Regions from separate parts of the Bradyrhizobium brasilense genome, predicted to be linked through region 2. Evidence: predicted binding sites of a transcription regulator. Region 2 holds the regulator's gene; the other holds the start of a gene.
What was found. Region 2 encodes PhoB, which activates phosphate uptake and scavenging genes when phosphate is short. Its sites were predicted from a motif close to TGTCATNNANCTGTCAT; they were not measured.
Positions count from the first base shown of each region.

Region 1: the regulator PhoB is predicted to act here: its motif matches at 3,513-3,529, upstream of QA635_RS01770 (alkaline phosphatase).

Region 1 is NZ_CP121669.1:370,453-377,853, reverse strand. It holds gene QA635_RS41945 (OmpA family protein) at 1-1,625, shown strand, start outside; gene QA635_RS01770 (alkaline phosphatase) at 1,698-3,455, opposite strand; gene QA635_RS01765 (nuclear transport factor 2 family protein) at 3,566-3,931, opposite strand; gene QA635_RS01760 (TetR/AcrR family transcriptional regulator) at 4,028-4,615, shown strand; gene argG (argininosuccinate synthase) at 4,785-6,122, opposite strand; gene QA635_RS01750 (phosphatase PAP2 family protein) at 6,265-7,047, opposite strand; gene QA635_RS01745 (hypothetical protein) at 7,085-7,387, opposite strand.
Region 2 is NZ_CP121669.1:1,091,743-1,099,143, forward strand. It holds gene pstS (phosphate ABC transporter substrate-binding protein PstS) at 1-748, shown strand, start outside; gene pstC (phosphate ABC transporter permease subunit PstC) at 978-1,967, shown strand; gene pstA (phosphate ABC transporter permease PstA) at 1,972-2,817, shown strand; gene pstB (phosphate ABC transporter ATP-binding protein PstB) at 2,814-3,632, shown strand; gene phoU (phosphate signaling complex protein PhoU) at 3,738-4,454, shown strand; gene phoB (phosphate regulon transcriptional regulator PhoB) at 4,600-5,310, shown strand; gene QA635_RS04940 (GcrA family cell cycle regulator) at 5,552-6,064, opposite strand; gene QA635_RS04945 (aspartate aminotransferase family protein) at 6,553-7,401, shown strand, end outside.

The sequences.
Region 1 (7,401 bases), 720 kb from region 2:
CCCCGCCCACGGCGGCAACGCCGACTCCGACGCCCGCAACCCCGGGAGCTCCGACAACGGCGCCGGCCGAACGCCGCCCCGGCGATCGTCCGGGTGGCGAACGCGGTGAACGTCCTGGCGGCGCCAAGCAACCGCCGGGCACGCCGCCCGCGGCGACGTCAACGCCCGCGCCTTCGGCAACGACAACGCCTCCGGCAGCAGGGGCACGACCGGGCACGCCGCCCGCCGCGACAGCTCCCGGTGCGACACCGACGCCGACACCTCCGGCAGCCGGCGCACAGCCCGCACGTCCAGGCACCCCGCCTGCCGCAACAACGCCTCCGGCACCCGGCGCGACGCCGACGCCACCGGCGCCAGGTCAGCAGGGACGTCCGGCGACACCGCCCGGAACACCGGCAACCCCGGGCGCGGCAATGGGCGCGCCCGGCGCGGCCCCGGCTCCGGGTCAGCCGGCAGCACGTCCGGGCGTCGCGCCCGGCGTATCGCCAGCCCAGGGAGCAGCCATGGGCGCGCCGGCACCGTCGGTCGTCCCCGGCTCGGCCGCCGCAACGCCGCCGCCCGGCCGCGCGCAATATGCGCCGCCGACGGTTGCGCCCGCCTTCCGCGCCGCGCCTGCCGTCGCAGCACCGCTGCCGCCGCCACCGCGCCATGACAACATCAAGCCGCTCGCGATCGGTGCCGCCGTCGGTGCCGGCGTGGTCGCCGGCGCCATCATCGGCGGCAGCATCGCCGACCTGCACAGCCAGCGGCAGGAGGTGGTCGAAGGCGGCCGCACCATCTACACCGAGCCGGACCGCGTCATCATCCGCGATCCGGGCGGCCAGGCCTATGTCCGCGGCGACGACGTCTATCGTTTCCGCTATGGCGCGCGCGATATCCGCACCGAGACGATCGGCGGCGAAACCCGCACCGTGGTGGTTCGTCCCGACGGCAGCGAGATCATCACGGTGGTCGGCTCCGACGGCCAGATGTTGCGCCGAATCCGCAGGGATACTGGCGGCCGCGAGGTCGTCATCATCGACAACAGCTATCGCGATCCGCGGGCGGTCGGCGGCTTCTATGTCGACGCGCCACCGCCGGTGGTCAACATTCCCTACGATCGCTACATCGTCGATGCTCAGGACGCGTCGCCCGACGTGATCTACGAGACCATGGAGGCACCGCCGGTGCAGCGGATCGATCGGCGCTACTCGCTCGACGAGATCCGCTACAGCCCCAATGTCCGCATGCAGATGCCGAGCATCGACGTCAACACGATCAACTTCGACTCCGGATCGTGGACCATCCCGCCGGATCAGGCGGCGAGGCTGCAGGTGATCGCCGACGGCCTCAACCGAGCCATCCAGCGCAACCCGCGCGAGGTGTTCCTGATCGAGGGCCACACGGATGCGACCGGCAACGACACCGACAATCTGTCGCTGTCGGACCGCCGTGCGCAATCCGCCGCCGAGCTCTTGACGCAGCAGTTCGGTGTGCCGGCTGAGAACCTGACCTCGCAGGGCTATGGCTCTCAATATCCGAAGGAGCAGACCGACGGACCGAGCCGCATCAACCGGCGCGTCACCGTCCGCCGCATCACCCCGCTGCTCAACGGCGGCACCGCCTCGGCCGCGCCGCCGCGCTGAGCCGGCGCGACATGACGCGACGGAATGGCCGGGAGCGATCCCGGCCATTTTCATGCCTGCGGCACGTTTGAGCTATTTCTCCGCACCCAGTCCCAGCGCCTCGACCATCACGCGGAACACTTCGGTGTTGTCCATCGAGCCGTGGACGCGCTCGCTGCCCGGGCCCGTCGCGGTGAGAATGACGTCCTCGCCGGAATGCACGCTGGCGCCGATCATCGCCGGCAGATTGCCGAAGCGCAGCACGACGCCGGGGACATCCTTGTACTTGTCATTGGCCTTGAACGTGTCGGGCTGGTCGCCCTTCACGGTCGGCTCGTTCGGATCGTCGAGTTTCGGGCGGAACGTCTCGTAGTGATCCGGCAGGCTGGCGGAGAAGATTGCAAGCCGCCGGCTGACATCGACGCGTGACGGATAACCTTCGGCGTCCGGCGCCGGATAGTTCGGGAACCCGGCTTTCTCGTAGACACCGACGCGCTCGCGCAGCGGCACGTTGGGTGTCGCCGCCATGTCGTCATTGATGGTGCCGACCAGGCTGTTCGGATGGTTGTGATCGGCCACGACCAGGATCAGCGTGTCGTCGTTGCGCGCTTTCGCCCAGTCCTTTGCCAGCCGCACCGCATTGTCGAGCATGATGGTGTCGTAGATTGCGCGCTCCATGTCGAGCAGATGGGCGTATTTGTCGATCAGGCCGGACTCGACCATCAGGAAGAAACCGGCCTCGTGTTTCGACAGCACCGTGAGCGCGGCCTGAATCTGCTCGGTCAGGTCCGGCTGCTCGGGGAATTTCCTGACGCCGCCGCCCCTCAGGAACTTGCGGTCGAGCGCGCCGTCCATGTTGCCGGCGGCGAACAGGCCGAGCAGTTGGCGGCTGTCCGGTTTGGCCGCGAGCGTGGCGAGTTCGCCTGCGGTCGTCGCGACCGGATAGCCGGCGTCGCGGAAGCGCGCCAGATAGTCGACATCGTCCTTGCGTTTCGATCCGGACGCGGATTGCGGCAGGAAGTTCGCGGAGCCGCCACCCATCAGCACGTCGGGTTTCGCATCGAAATATTGCGCGACGATCGCGTCATAGGCGGCGCGGCGGCGGGTATGCGCAACCATCGCCGCCGGCGTCGCGTCCTCGACCTCGGTGTTGGTGACGATGCCGACGGCGAGGCCCGCCCGGCGCTTGGCAAGGCTCGCGATGGTCTCGACCCTCGGATCGTCGAGCGGATCGGGCGTGCGATCGGCGTAGACGCCGAGCGCATTGACCGCGGCCTTGTGGCCGGTGGCGTAAGCGCTCGCGGCATTCGCCGAATCGGTGATGATCGAGTCCGAGCCTGCGGTCGCGACCAGCGCCATATGCGGCATGTCGTCGATCGCAAGCTTGCCGCGGCTCTTGCCCTCCGCGATTCCCTTGGAGAGGATTCGCGCGGCGACGCGGTGCGACGGCGACATCCCGTCGCCGATGAACAGGATCACGTTCCTGGCCTTGCGTGCCCCGGTGTCGTAGACGGTCCAGGTCACCTTCCGGCTCTGCGTGCCGTCGCTGACTTCGACGGCGACTTGCCCGGGCTTGGCGAGCGAGACATCGCGCAGCAACAGCGCCGACTGCTCCCGGCCGGCCTCGCGCGCGGTGAATGTGCCGCCCTGGCCGAACACCGCGGCATAGTCCGCGCCGTTCAGCGTGACCTTGAGCTTTGCTTGATCGACCACCCCCGGAAGCTCGACCTTGAAGTCGAATTTGGCGCCGACGAGGATGTCGGCGCGATCGATCGGATAGATCGTCTGGGCGAACGCCGGCGCTGCCGACAACGCCAGCGTGACGGCCATACCGGCAACTTGCTTGATCATGATCGATGCTCCGCTCTCGCGCATCATGCGCATCGGAGCGGAGGCTAGTTGCGGCGGATGACGGCGCAATGAGGCGCGCCGGGGCGTATTGCCGCAAGGCCGGCGTGATTTCAGCGCGCCATCTGCTGCGGATCGTAGAAGAAGCGCTCTTCGACCAGCTCCTCGCCGCGCCAGGTCTGCCAGGCGACCTCCTCCATGCTGCGGACCTTGCCGTCCTTGCCGGTGAATTCGAAGCGCCAGCAGATCGCCGAATGATCGCCGTCAAGCAGGAGCGGCCCGAGCCGCGTGGTCTTGACGCCGGCGACCGCGGCCAGCACCGCCGCCTCGCGCGCCGCCAGCGCCCCGCGGCCGACGCGCCACTCACCGTCATTCTCCTGGGTGCGGGCATCGACTGAATAGAAATTCCTGATCGCGCCGACATGGTCGTTGGACTCGACCGTGTCGGCGAAGGCTTGCAACGTCCTGAGCGAGGGCATCGGGCATTCTCCATTTACCGACTTATAGTCGGTATTTATCGACTGGTAGTCGGTAAGTCAATTGGCTTGCGTCTGGAACTGGGCTAGAGATGCGCCATGGCAACCCAGGCCGAACGGCGCGAGAAAACCAGAGCCGCCATCGTCAAGGCGGCGCGGCGCATTTTTGGCGAGCGCGGCTTCGCCGCTGCGACGATGGACGACATCGCCGCCGGCGCGCGTGTCGCCAAGGGCGCGGTCTATCATCACTTCGCGACCAAGGAGGCGGTGTTCGAGGCGGTGTTCGAGCAGGTGTCGATCGACCTTGTTGCCGATCTCGACCGCATCTCGCGCGCCGAGAACGATCCGCTGGCGGCGATGGCGGCGGGCACGCAGGGCTATTTCGCGGCGTGCTCGAAAGGCCCGACCGGCCAGATCATCTTGCGCGACGGCCCCGCCGTGCTCGGCTGGGAACGCTGGCGCGAGATCGACGCGAAACATTTCGGCGGCAAGTTTCCGCGCGCGCTGGCCGCCGCGATGGACGCCGGCGTGATCGCCAGGCAGCCGATCGAGCCGCTGGCGCGGCTGTTGCTCGGCGCGGTGACGGAAGCCGCGGTCGCGGTCTCCGCGGGGCCGGACATCGGCAAGACCGGCACCGACTACGCGCGGGCGTTCCGCTCGCTGCTCGATGCGCTCAGGATGAAGTAGGCCAACATCCATCCCCGGGTCGTCCCTGCGAAAGCAGGGACCCATAACCACAGGGTAACGTTGTCGAAGCGCGCTGTGGCCCCAGCGTTGCGCAACAATTGAGGGTCGTGGTTATGGGTCCCGACTTTCGCCGGGACGACACCGAGTTTGTGTCTACCCGCCCACCATCTCAGTCCTTGTCGTTCTCGAGCTGGAAGATCTGCGAGCCTTCGTCGCTCGAGATGAGGCCGGTCTTGTTGTACAGGCCGAGCTTGGCGCGGGTGTCAGCAATGTCGAGGTTGCGCATCGTCAGCTGGCCGATGCGGTCGGCCGGTGTGAAGGCGGCGTCCTCGACCTTCTCCATGCTGAGCCGCTCCGGCGCATAGGTGAGGTTCGGGCTCTCGGTGTTTGATATCGAGTAGTCGTTGCCGCGGCGCAGCTCGAGCGTCACCTCGCCGGTGACGGCGCGTGCCACCCAGCGCTGCGCGGTCTCGCGCAGCATCAAGGCCTGCGAATCGAACCAGCGGCCCTGATAGAGCAAGCGGCCGAGCCGCATGCCGCTGATGCGGTACTGCTCGATCGTATCTTCGTTGTGGATGCCGGTGACGAGACGCTCATAGGCGATGTGCAGCAGCGCCATGCCGGGCGCCTCGTAGATGCCGCGGCTCTTGGCCTCGATGATGCGATTCTCGATCTGGTCGCTCATGCCGAGGCCGTGGCGGCCGCCGATCGCATTGGCCTCGAGGAACAGCGCGACCGGATCTGCAAACGTCTTGCCGTTCAGCGCGACCGGCTGGCCCTCCTCGAAGCGCACCACGACCTTCTCGGCCTTGACGTCGCAATCGGCGCGCCAGAACGGCACGCCCATGATCGGGTTGACGATGGTGATGCCGCTCGCAAGGCTCTCGAGATCCTTGGCCTCATGCGTCGCGCCGAGCAGATTGCTGTCGGTCGAATAGGCCTTCTCCGCGCTCATCTTGTAGGCGAAGCCTTGCGCGGTCATGAACGCCGACATCTCGGCGCGGCCGCCAAGCTCGTCGATGAACTGCTGGTCGAGCCAGGGCTTGTAGATGCGCAGGCTCGGGTTGGTCAGCAGGCCGTAGCGATAGAAGCGCTCGATGTCGTTGCCCTTGAAGGTCGAGCCGTCGCCCCAGATGTTGACACCGTCCTCCTGCATCGCCGCGACCAGCATCGTGCCGGTCACCGCGCGGCCGAGCGGCGTGGTGTTGAAATAGGTGATGCCGCCGGTCGAGATGTGGAACGCGCCGGACTGGATCGCGGCGATGCCCTCATGGACCAGCTGGGTGCGGCAATCGACCAGGCGGGCCTTCTCGGCGCCGAAATCCATCGCCTTGCGCGGGATCGCGTCGTAGTCGGCCTCGTCGGGCTGGCCGAGATTGGCGGTATAGGCGAAGACCTTGGCGCCCTTCAGCTTCATCCAGAGCAGCGCCGCTGAGGTGTCGAGCCCGCCCGAGAACGCGATGCCGACTTTTTCGCCAGTGGGCAGGCTTTTCAGAATCGTACTCATGGGACGGTCCAATCGGTCGAAATCAATGATGTTTCTGTTTTGAGCATGATCTTTCGGAAAACCGGCTTCCACTTTTCCGGATCATGCTCTGCGGCGAATATCAAATTTCCGAAGGCTGAGCACGCCTTTAATCAGGCCCAAATCAGGCCTCGGTCTGGCTGGACGCCGCCTTGCCGCCCCGGCGCCAGCGCTGCATCCACCGGTAGCCGGGCATCGCAAGGCGCGTCAGCGCGGCATCGACCTGGGCGTCGGTCAGCCGGGTCGCTGCCCAGCGGTAGATCAGCGCGTAGAACAGCCAGACCGTGAAGAACGACACCAGGCCCGCGATCGCCACATCGGTGAAAAAATGGCCGCCAAAGGCCATGCGAAGCCCGCTGGTGACGATGCCGAACACAGTGGCCCCGGCAAAGGCCAGCGGCCGCCACGCGGGCGGCGTCAGCGCCGCCGGTGCATAGGTCCAGAACGCGGTGGCGCCCTCGCCGGAGAAGAACGAGCAGTTGCGCGGGCAGCCGCCGCGCGGGTCCCACCACGGCATGAATTGCAGGTCGCCGCCGAACTGCGTCACGAACACCGGCCGCGGCCGGCCCCAATAATTCTTGAAGGTGAAATTGGTGAGCACGCCGGCCGAGAGCAGCATCGTGGTGAGCAAGAACACCGCGGCGCGGCCGGACATCAGCATCGGCCGGTCCGGGCGGATGAATTTCCAGACGATGGTCACGATCGCCGGCAGCACCAGCGCCCAGGCGATCCACATCGCCGCATCGCGCGCAAACGACGCCACCGCGTCGAGCTTCAGCGGGAAGGTTTTCTGCGCCACATCGTAGAACAGCGCCGCCAGCTTCAGGTCGAGCTCGGGATAGATCCCGAACAAGATGCCGACGATGAGCGCCAGCGCCAGCGCGATGAAAAGTCCGGTCCGGTTCATGGCGCGCGGTTTAGCCGAGGCGGATGAGGTGGCGCAATCATTTCAAGTAAGCCCGAAGGGCATTTGCCGCTTGATCAAACAGGTGATCGACACCTTCATTTTCGTCGTAGTTAAACTGCCGCGGAGTATTGAGCGCTGCAGCACCATTTTTCGTCTGCGCCTGAAAAACGCTCAATACTAGTCCATCCAGAAGTTCCCGGGTCGCTCTGGGCAAGGTTGAGTCGATCGCCGGCAATTGAGCGAGGATATCTCGCTCAAGCTCGGGAAGTGACAATTTGCCCGACTGCGCGCTTATCACGCTTCCCAAGATTGCGGATGCGGCTCTCTGGTTCGAATCCATGTTGGCACTCTGGA
Region 2 (7,401 bases):
CCTCGTCCAGTGGCCGATGGTGATGGGCGCGATCGTCCCGGTCGTGAACCTCGAAGGCATCAAGCCGGGCGACCTGATCCTGTCGGGCGAAGTGCTCGGCGACATCTATCTCGGCAAGATCACCAAGTGGAATGACGCGGCGATCGCCAAGCTCAATCCGAAGCTGACCCTGCCGGGCGATGCGATCACCGTCGTGCGCCGTTCGGACGGTTCGGGCACCACCTTCAACTTCACCGACTATCTCTCCAAGTCGAACGCCGACTGGAAGTCCAAGGTCGGTTCCGGCACCGCGGTCGAATGGCCGGTCGGCGTCGGCGCCAAGGGCAACGAAGGCGTTGCCGGCAACATCAGCCAGACCAAGAACGCGATCGGCTATGTCGAGTATGCCTACGCCAAGCAGAACAAGCTGACCTACACCGGGCTGGTCAACAAGGCCGGCAAGACCGTGCAGCCGACCATGGCTGCCTTCCAGGCCGCCGCCTCGAATGCCGACTGGGCCAAGGCTCCCGGCTACTACGTGATCCTGACCGACCAGCCGGGCGAAGCCTCCTGGCCGATCACCGCGGCGACCTTCATCCTGATGCACAAGGACTCGACCGACAAGGCGGCCTCGCAGGAAGCGCTCAAGTTCTTCAAGTACGCCTTCGAGAAGGGTGACAAGGCGGCCGAAGAGCTCGACTACATCCCGATGCCGGACTCGGTCGTCAAGCTGATCGAGAAGACCTGGTCGTCGGACATCAAGAGCTAAGTCCGACGCTGCGACAGGACCTGTGCCGACTCGATCGCGGCACAGGTCGAGCGACCAAGACCCGGTCTCCATTACCGCGGCAACAAGCGCGGGATCGAGGCCGGGGTTCGCGCCTCAAGGGGCGTGGCTGGAACGACGACGCCCGGCCAAATGCGTCAGTGAAGATCGCTTCGGGGCGTAGCGGTTTGCGTGGCTTTTGCATACTAAAGAGGGGATTGGCGTGGCAGACATGGCTGTTCAGAGCGATGTGATGGAAGCCGCGGGACCTTACGATCGCGCCAAGGCCCTCAGCGCCTTCAAGCTCGGTGACCTCACCTTCTATTGGATCACCCGCATCTCGGCGATTTCGGTTCTGTTGATCCTCGGCGGCATCATCCTGTCGCTGATCGTCGGCGCCTGGCCGGCGATGAAGGAATACGGCTTCGCCTTCCTGTGGACGCAGCGCTGGGCGCCCTCGGCCGATCCGCCGGTGCTCGGCGCGCTCGGCCCGATCTACGGCACGCTGATCACCTCGGTCATCGCGATGCTGATCGCCATTCCGGTCGGCATCGGCATCGCCGTGTTCCTCACCGAGCTCTGCCCGCAAGTGCTGCGCCGCCCGATCGGCATCGCGATCGAGCTGCTCGCCGGCATCCCGTCGATCATCTACGGCATGTGGGGCTTCTTCGTGCTCGGCCCGTTCCTGGCCAACACCTTCCAGCCTTTGATGATCCGGATCTTCGAGGGCGTCCCGGTGTTGGGCGCGGTGTTCGCCGGCCCGCCGTCCTATCTCAGCCTGTTCAACGCCGCGCTGATCCTTGCGATCATGGTGCTGCCCTTCATCACCGCGATCTCGGTCGACGTGTTCAAGACCGTGCCGCCGGTGCTGAAAGAGGCCGCCTACGGCATGGGCTGCACCACCTGGGAAGTCGTTCGCAGCGTCGTGATCCCCTACACCCGCGTCGGCGTGATCGGCGGCATCATGCTGGCGCTCGGCCGCGCCCTCGGCGAGACCATGGCGGTGACCTTCATCATCGGCAACTCGTTCCGGATCTCGTCGTCGATCTTCGCGCCGGGCACCACGATCTCGGCGGCGATCGCCAGCGAATTCGCCGAGAGCGACGGCCTGCACCAGTCCGGCCTGATCCTGCTCGGCCTGCTGTTGTTCGTGCTGACCTTCTTCGTGCTCGCCGGCGCGCGGCTGATGCTGATGCGGCTTGAAAAGAAGGCGGGGAAGTAACGCCATGAACCCGATCTACAAATCCCGCCGCCGCAGCGACATCGTCATCCGCGCACTCTGTGTCGGTGCGGCGCTGTTCGGCGTCACCTGGCTGGCGCTGATCCTGATCACGCTGCTCTATAACGGCCTTGCCGGCCTCAGCGTGCAGCTGTTCACCCAGAACACGCCGCCGCCCGGCTCGACCGAAGGCGGGCTGCTCAACGCCATCGTCGGCTCGGTCATCATGACCGTGATCGGCGTCGGCATCGGCGCGCCGCTTGGCCTGTTCGCCGGCACCTACCTCGCCGAATACGGCAAGCACGACAAGCTGACCTCGGTGATCCGCTTCATCAACGACATCCTGCTCAGCGCGCCCTCGATCATCATCGGCCTGTTCATCTATGGTGCGGTGGTGGTGCCGATGCGCGGCTTCTCTGCGATCGCAGGCAGCCTTGCGCTCGCGGTGATCGTGATCCCGGTCGTGCTGCGCACCACCGAGGACATGCTGCTCTTGGTGCCCAATCCGCTGCGCGAGGCCGCCTCCGCGCTCGGCCTGCCGCGTTCGCTGGTGATCAAGCGGATCGCTTATCGTGCTGCGCGATCGGGTCTGATCACCGGTGTGCTGCTGGCGACCGCCCGCGTCGCCGGCGAGACCGCGCCGCTGCTGTTCACCGCGCTGTCGAACCAGTTCTTCAGCCTGGATCTGACCAAGACGATGGCCAACCTGCCGGTGACCATCAATAACTTCGTGCAGAGCCCCTACGCCTACTGGAAAGAGCTGGCGTGGAGCGGTGCGCTGCTCATCACATTCACCGTGCTCGCGTTGAATATCGGCGCGCGTATCCTTGGTGCCGAAAGGGCCGCAAAATGACCGAGCTTTCCGTCTCCACGACTGCCGCAGGCCACATTCCGCAGGTTCCGCTGCCGGAAGCGCCGCCGAAAGTCACGGTGCGCAATCTCAACTTCTATTACGGCGAGCACCACGCGCTGAAGAACATCAACCTGACGCTCGGCACCAACCGCGTCACGGCGTTCATCGGCCCGTCCGGCTGCGGCAAGTCGACCCTGCTGCGCATCTTCAACCGGATGTACGACCTGTATCCGGGCCAACGCGCGGTCGGCCAGCTGATGCTGGACCAGACCAACATTCTCGACCCCAAGCTCGACCTCAACTTGCTGCGCGCGCGGGTCGGCATGGTGTTCCAGAAGCCGACGCCGTTCCCGATGACGATCTACGAGAACATCGCCTTCGGCATCCGCCTCTACGAGAAGATCTCGAAGTCCGAGATGGACGACCGGGTCGAGAAGGCGCTGCGCGGCGGCGCGCTGTGGAACGAGGTCAAGGACAAGCTGAACGCCTCCGGCCTGTCGCTCTCCGGCGGCCAGCAGCAGCGCCTGTGCATCGCGCGCACCGTGGCGGTGCGCCCCGAGGTGATCCTGTTCGACGAGCCGTGCTCGGCGCTCGACCCGATCTCGACCGCCAAGGTCGAGGAACTGATCCAGGAGCTCTCCGAGGACTACACGATCGCGATCGTCACCCACAACATGCAGCAGGCGGCGCGCGTCTCCGACAAGACCGCCTTCATGTATCTCGGCGAGCTGATCGAGTTCGACGACACCAACAAGATCTTCACCTCACCGAGCGATCGGCGCACCCAGGACTACATCACCGGCCGGTTCGGTTGACCGGCGCATGATCCGGAAAAGTGGAAACCGGTTTCCGATCAGGTCATGCTAAAATTCAGGACACGAAACCATGATCCCCGGGATCATGGTTGAGGGAGACAAGCGATGGCTTCTGAACATACCGCCAAGGCATTCGACAGCGACCTGCAGGAGTTGACCCGCCTGGTCGCCGAGATGGGCGGCCTGGTCGAACGGATGATTACCGAGTCGGTCGACGCGCTGATCCGTCGCGACGTCGCGCTCGGCAAGCGCGTGGTCGCCGCCGACATCGAGATCGACAATCTGCAGCGCAACATCGAAGAGCGCGCGGTGCTGACGATCGCGCGCCGCCAGCCAATGGCGATCGACCTGCGTGAGATCGTCAGCGCGATGCGCGTCGCCACCGATCTCGAGCGGATCGGCGACCTCGCCAAGAACATGGGCAAGCGCGTCGCGGCGCTGGAGAGCGATTTCCAGCCGCTGAAGCTGATCCGCGGCCTCGAGCACATGACCGACCTCGTGCTGTCGCAGGTCAAGTCGGTGCTCGACGCCTATGCCGCGCACGACCTGCCGGCGGCGATGAACGTCTGGAAGGGCGACGAGGAGGTCGATGCGATCTGCACCTCGCTGTTCCGCGAACTGCTCACCTACATGATGGAAGATCCGCGCAACATCTCGTTCTGCATCCATCTGATGTTCTGCGCCAAGAACATCGAGCGGATCGGCGATCACGCCACCAATATCGCCGAGACCGTGTTCTACATGATCGAGGGCCAGCAGATCACCGACAAGCGCCCGAAGGGCGACATGACCACTTTTGCCACCACGGTGCCGGGCAACTGAGGCATGATCGGCAAGCACGGAACCGGCAAGAGCGAAACTGGATGATCCTCGCGACAAATCGTTTCCGCGGGGACTATGCTCAAGGAAGTAAGCGTTTCGGTTTGCGTCTGGGCAACGGATCACCACAGAGAAAGAACTTAAACCGATGAGCGCACGCATTCTGGTAGTCGAAGACGAGGAAGCGCTGACGACGCTGTTGCGCTACAATCTCGATGCGGAAGGCTACGATGTCGAGACGGTGGGGCGCGGCGACGATGCGGATACAAGGCTGAAGGAGCGCGTTCCCGACCTCGTGGTGCTGGACTGGATGCTGCCGGGCCTGTCCGGCATCGAACTGTGCCGCCGCCTGCGGGCGCGGCCCGAGACCAAGCAGCTTCCGATCATCATGCTGACCGCGCGCGGCGAGGAAAGCGAGCGCGTGCGCGGGCTTGCCACCGGCGCGGACGATTACATCGTCAAGCCGTTCTCGGTGCCGGAGCTGCTGGCGCGGGTGAAGGGCCTGTTGCGCCGCGCCAGCCCGGAGCGGCTTGCGACCGTGCTGACCTACGGCGACATCGAGCTCGACCGCGAGAAGCGCCGCGTGGCGCGCTCGGGCCGTCCGATCGATCTCGGGCCGACCGAGTATCGCCTGCTCGAATTCTTCCTCGAGCATCCCGGCCGCGTGTTCAGCCGCGAGCAACTGCTCGACAGCGTCTGGGGCCGCGACATCTACATCGATGAGCGTACCGTCGACGTGCATATCGGCCGCCTGCGCAAGCTGCTCAATCCGGGCCGCGAGCAGGATCCGATCCGCACCGTGCGCGGCGCCGGCTACGCGCTCGACGACCGCTTTGCCAAGGCCGAGCCGCAGCCGTAACGGCCATGCGGCATTCATAAACCGCAACACGGCGTCGTCCCGGCGAAAGCCGGGACCCATACGCCGCGGCCAGCGCAATCGGCACGCGGCCAGACGGCTTTCTAACAACACGCATTAGTGGTTATGGGTCCCGGCTTTCGCCGGGACGACGCCGGTGATGTAATGGGCTACGCATCACACAAAAAAATCCCCGCTTTCGCGGGGATTTGTTTTTGAGGTCTTCCGTCGTTTTCCCGAGTGCTCACTTGATCTGCGGTTTCGCCGACGGCCGGCGGCGATCGGCGGCGGGCTGGTAGGCGACGCGCGAGTGATGCGCGCAATAGGGCAGGCCGGCGAGCGCCTTTCCGCCGCAGAAGAAGAATTCCGGGCTCGAGGGATCGCCGACCGGCCAGTGACAGGTGGCCTCGTTGAGCTCGAGCAGCGACAGCCGCTGGCTCATCGGCACCACATTGTCGTAGGAGATCGGATCGGGCTCCATCTCGACCTCGAAGGCGTGCGCCAGCGCGGTGTTGCCCCGCGAAACCGGACGCGTCACCCGCATCATGTGCTGGGCCGGGCGGGCCTTGCGCTGACGCGGCGCGGCCGTGGAGGGTGCCTTGGCGCGGCCGGAGAGGCCGAGCCGATGCACTTTGCCGATCACGGCGTTTCGCGTCACATTGCCAAGTTCCGCCGCGATCTGGCTGGCCGACAGGCCGGACTCCCAGAGCTTCTTCAGCTGCTCGACGCGATCGTCGGACCAGGTCAATACAGTCATCGCATTCTTCCCTTCGCGTAGCGCCGGCCAATCATTGGAGCGGCGCTGCGAGCCAATCTGGACAAATATCCCTGCGGCCAGAATCCCTTAGCCCTCGCCGGGCACGGTGTTGCGCCCGAACGTTTACGCGAGACACAAAGGCTACTTAGAGGGTCCAGTACCGCCGCACGAGATGTCGTACCCGACAGGCCAAACGCTACAATATGGCGTGACTCTGGCGCAAGAGTCCGCGGTCGTGCGTCCACATGTTCCCGCACAGTTAAGCATCGCGATGAGGCTTTTCCACCGCACCGGAATGCTCCGGATTGCGCTCGTTTCGCATTGCAGGAAGGCCACTTCGTGGCGATTGACACCTACCGACCGCAGCATAGAATGCCCGCCACGTGCCGCCCGCAAAGGCGGCCGTTTTGTTTTCCGAAGCTGGCCGTTGCTGCGCTGGCGTCAAGGCGCAGCGGCAATTGTCGGCTTAAAAACCGTCAGTGAACGCCATGACCAACGCTGCCACGTCGCATCTGCTCCCCGTCTTCGCCAGGGTCGATCTCGGCTTCGAGCGCGGCGAGGGCGCCTGGCTGATCGCAACCAACGGCGACCGCTATCTCGATTTCACCTCGGGCGTCGCGGTCAACGCGCTCGGGCATGCGCATCCGCATCTGGTCAAGGCGCTGCAGGAACAGGCGACCAAGCTCTGGCACATGTCGAACCTGTTCAAGAGCCCGGACGGCGAGGCGCTTGCCGCGCGGCTGTGCGAGCAGAGCTTTGCCGACTTCGTGTTCTTCTGCAATTCCGGCGCCGAAGCGATGGAGGGCGTGATCAAGCTGGTCCGCCACTATCACTTCTCCAAGGGCCATGGCGAGCGCTACCGCATCATCACCTTCGAGGGCGCCTTCCACGGCCGCACGCTGGGCACGCTGGCGGCGACCGGCTCGGCGAAATATCTCGAAGGCTTCGGCCCGCCGATGGACGGCTTCGACCAGGTGCCGCATGGCGACATCGAGGCGGTGAAGAAGGCGATCGGCCCGCACACCGCCGGCATCCTGATCGAGCCGGTGCAGGGCGAGGGCGGCGTGCGCTCCGCGCCGCAGGCGTTTTTCAAGGCGCTGCGCGCGCTGTGCGACGAGCACGGCCTGCTGCTCGCCTTCGACGAGGTGCAGACCGGCATGGGCCGCACCGGCGAGCTGTTCGCCTACAAGCGCACCGGCGTCACGCCGGATGTGATGTCGCTGGCCAAGGCGCTCGGCGGCGGTTTCCCGATCGGCGCGGTGCTGGCGACCGCGCAGGCTGCGGCCGGCATGGCGCCCGGCTCGCACGGCTCGACCTTCGGCGGCAATCCGCTCGCG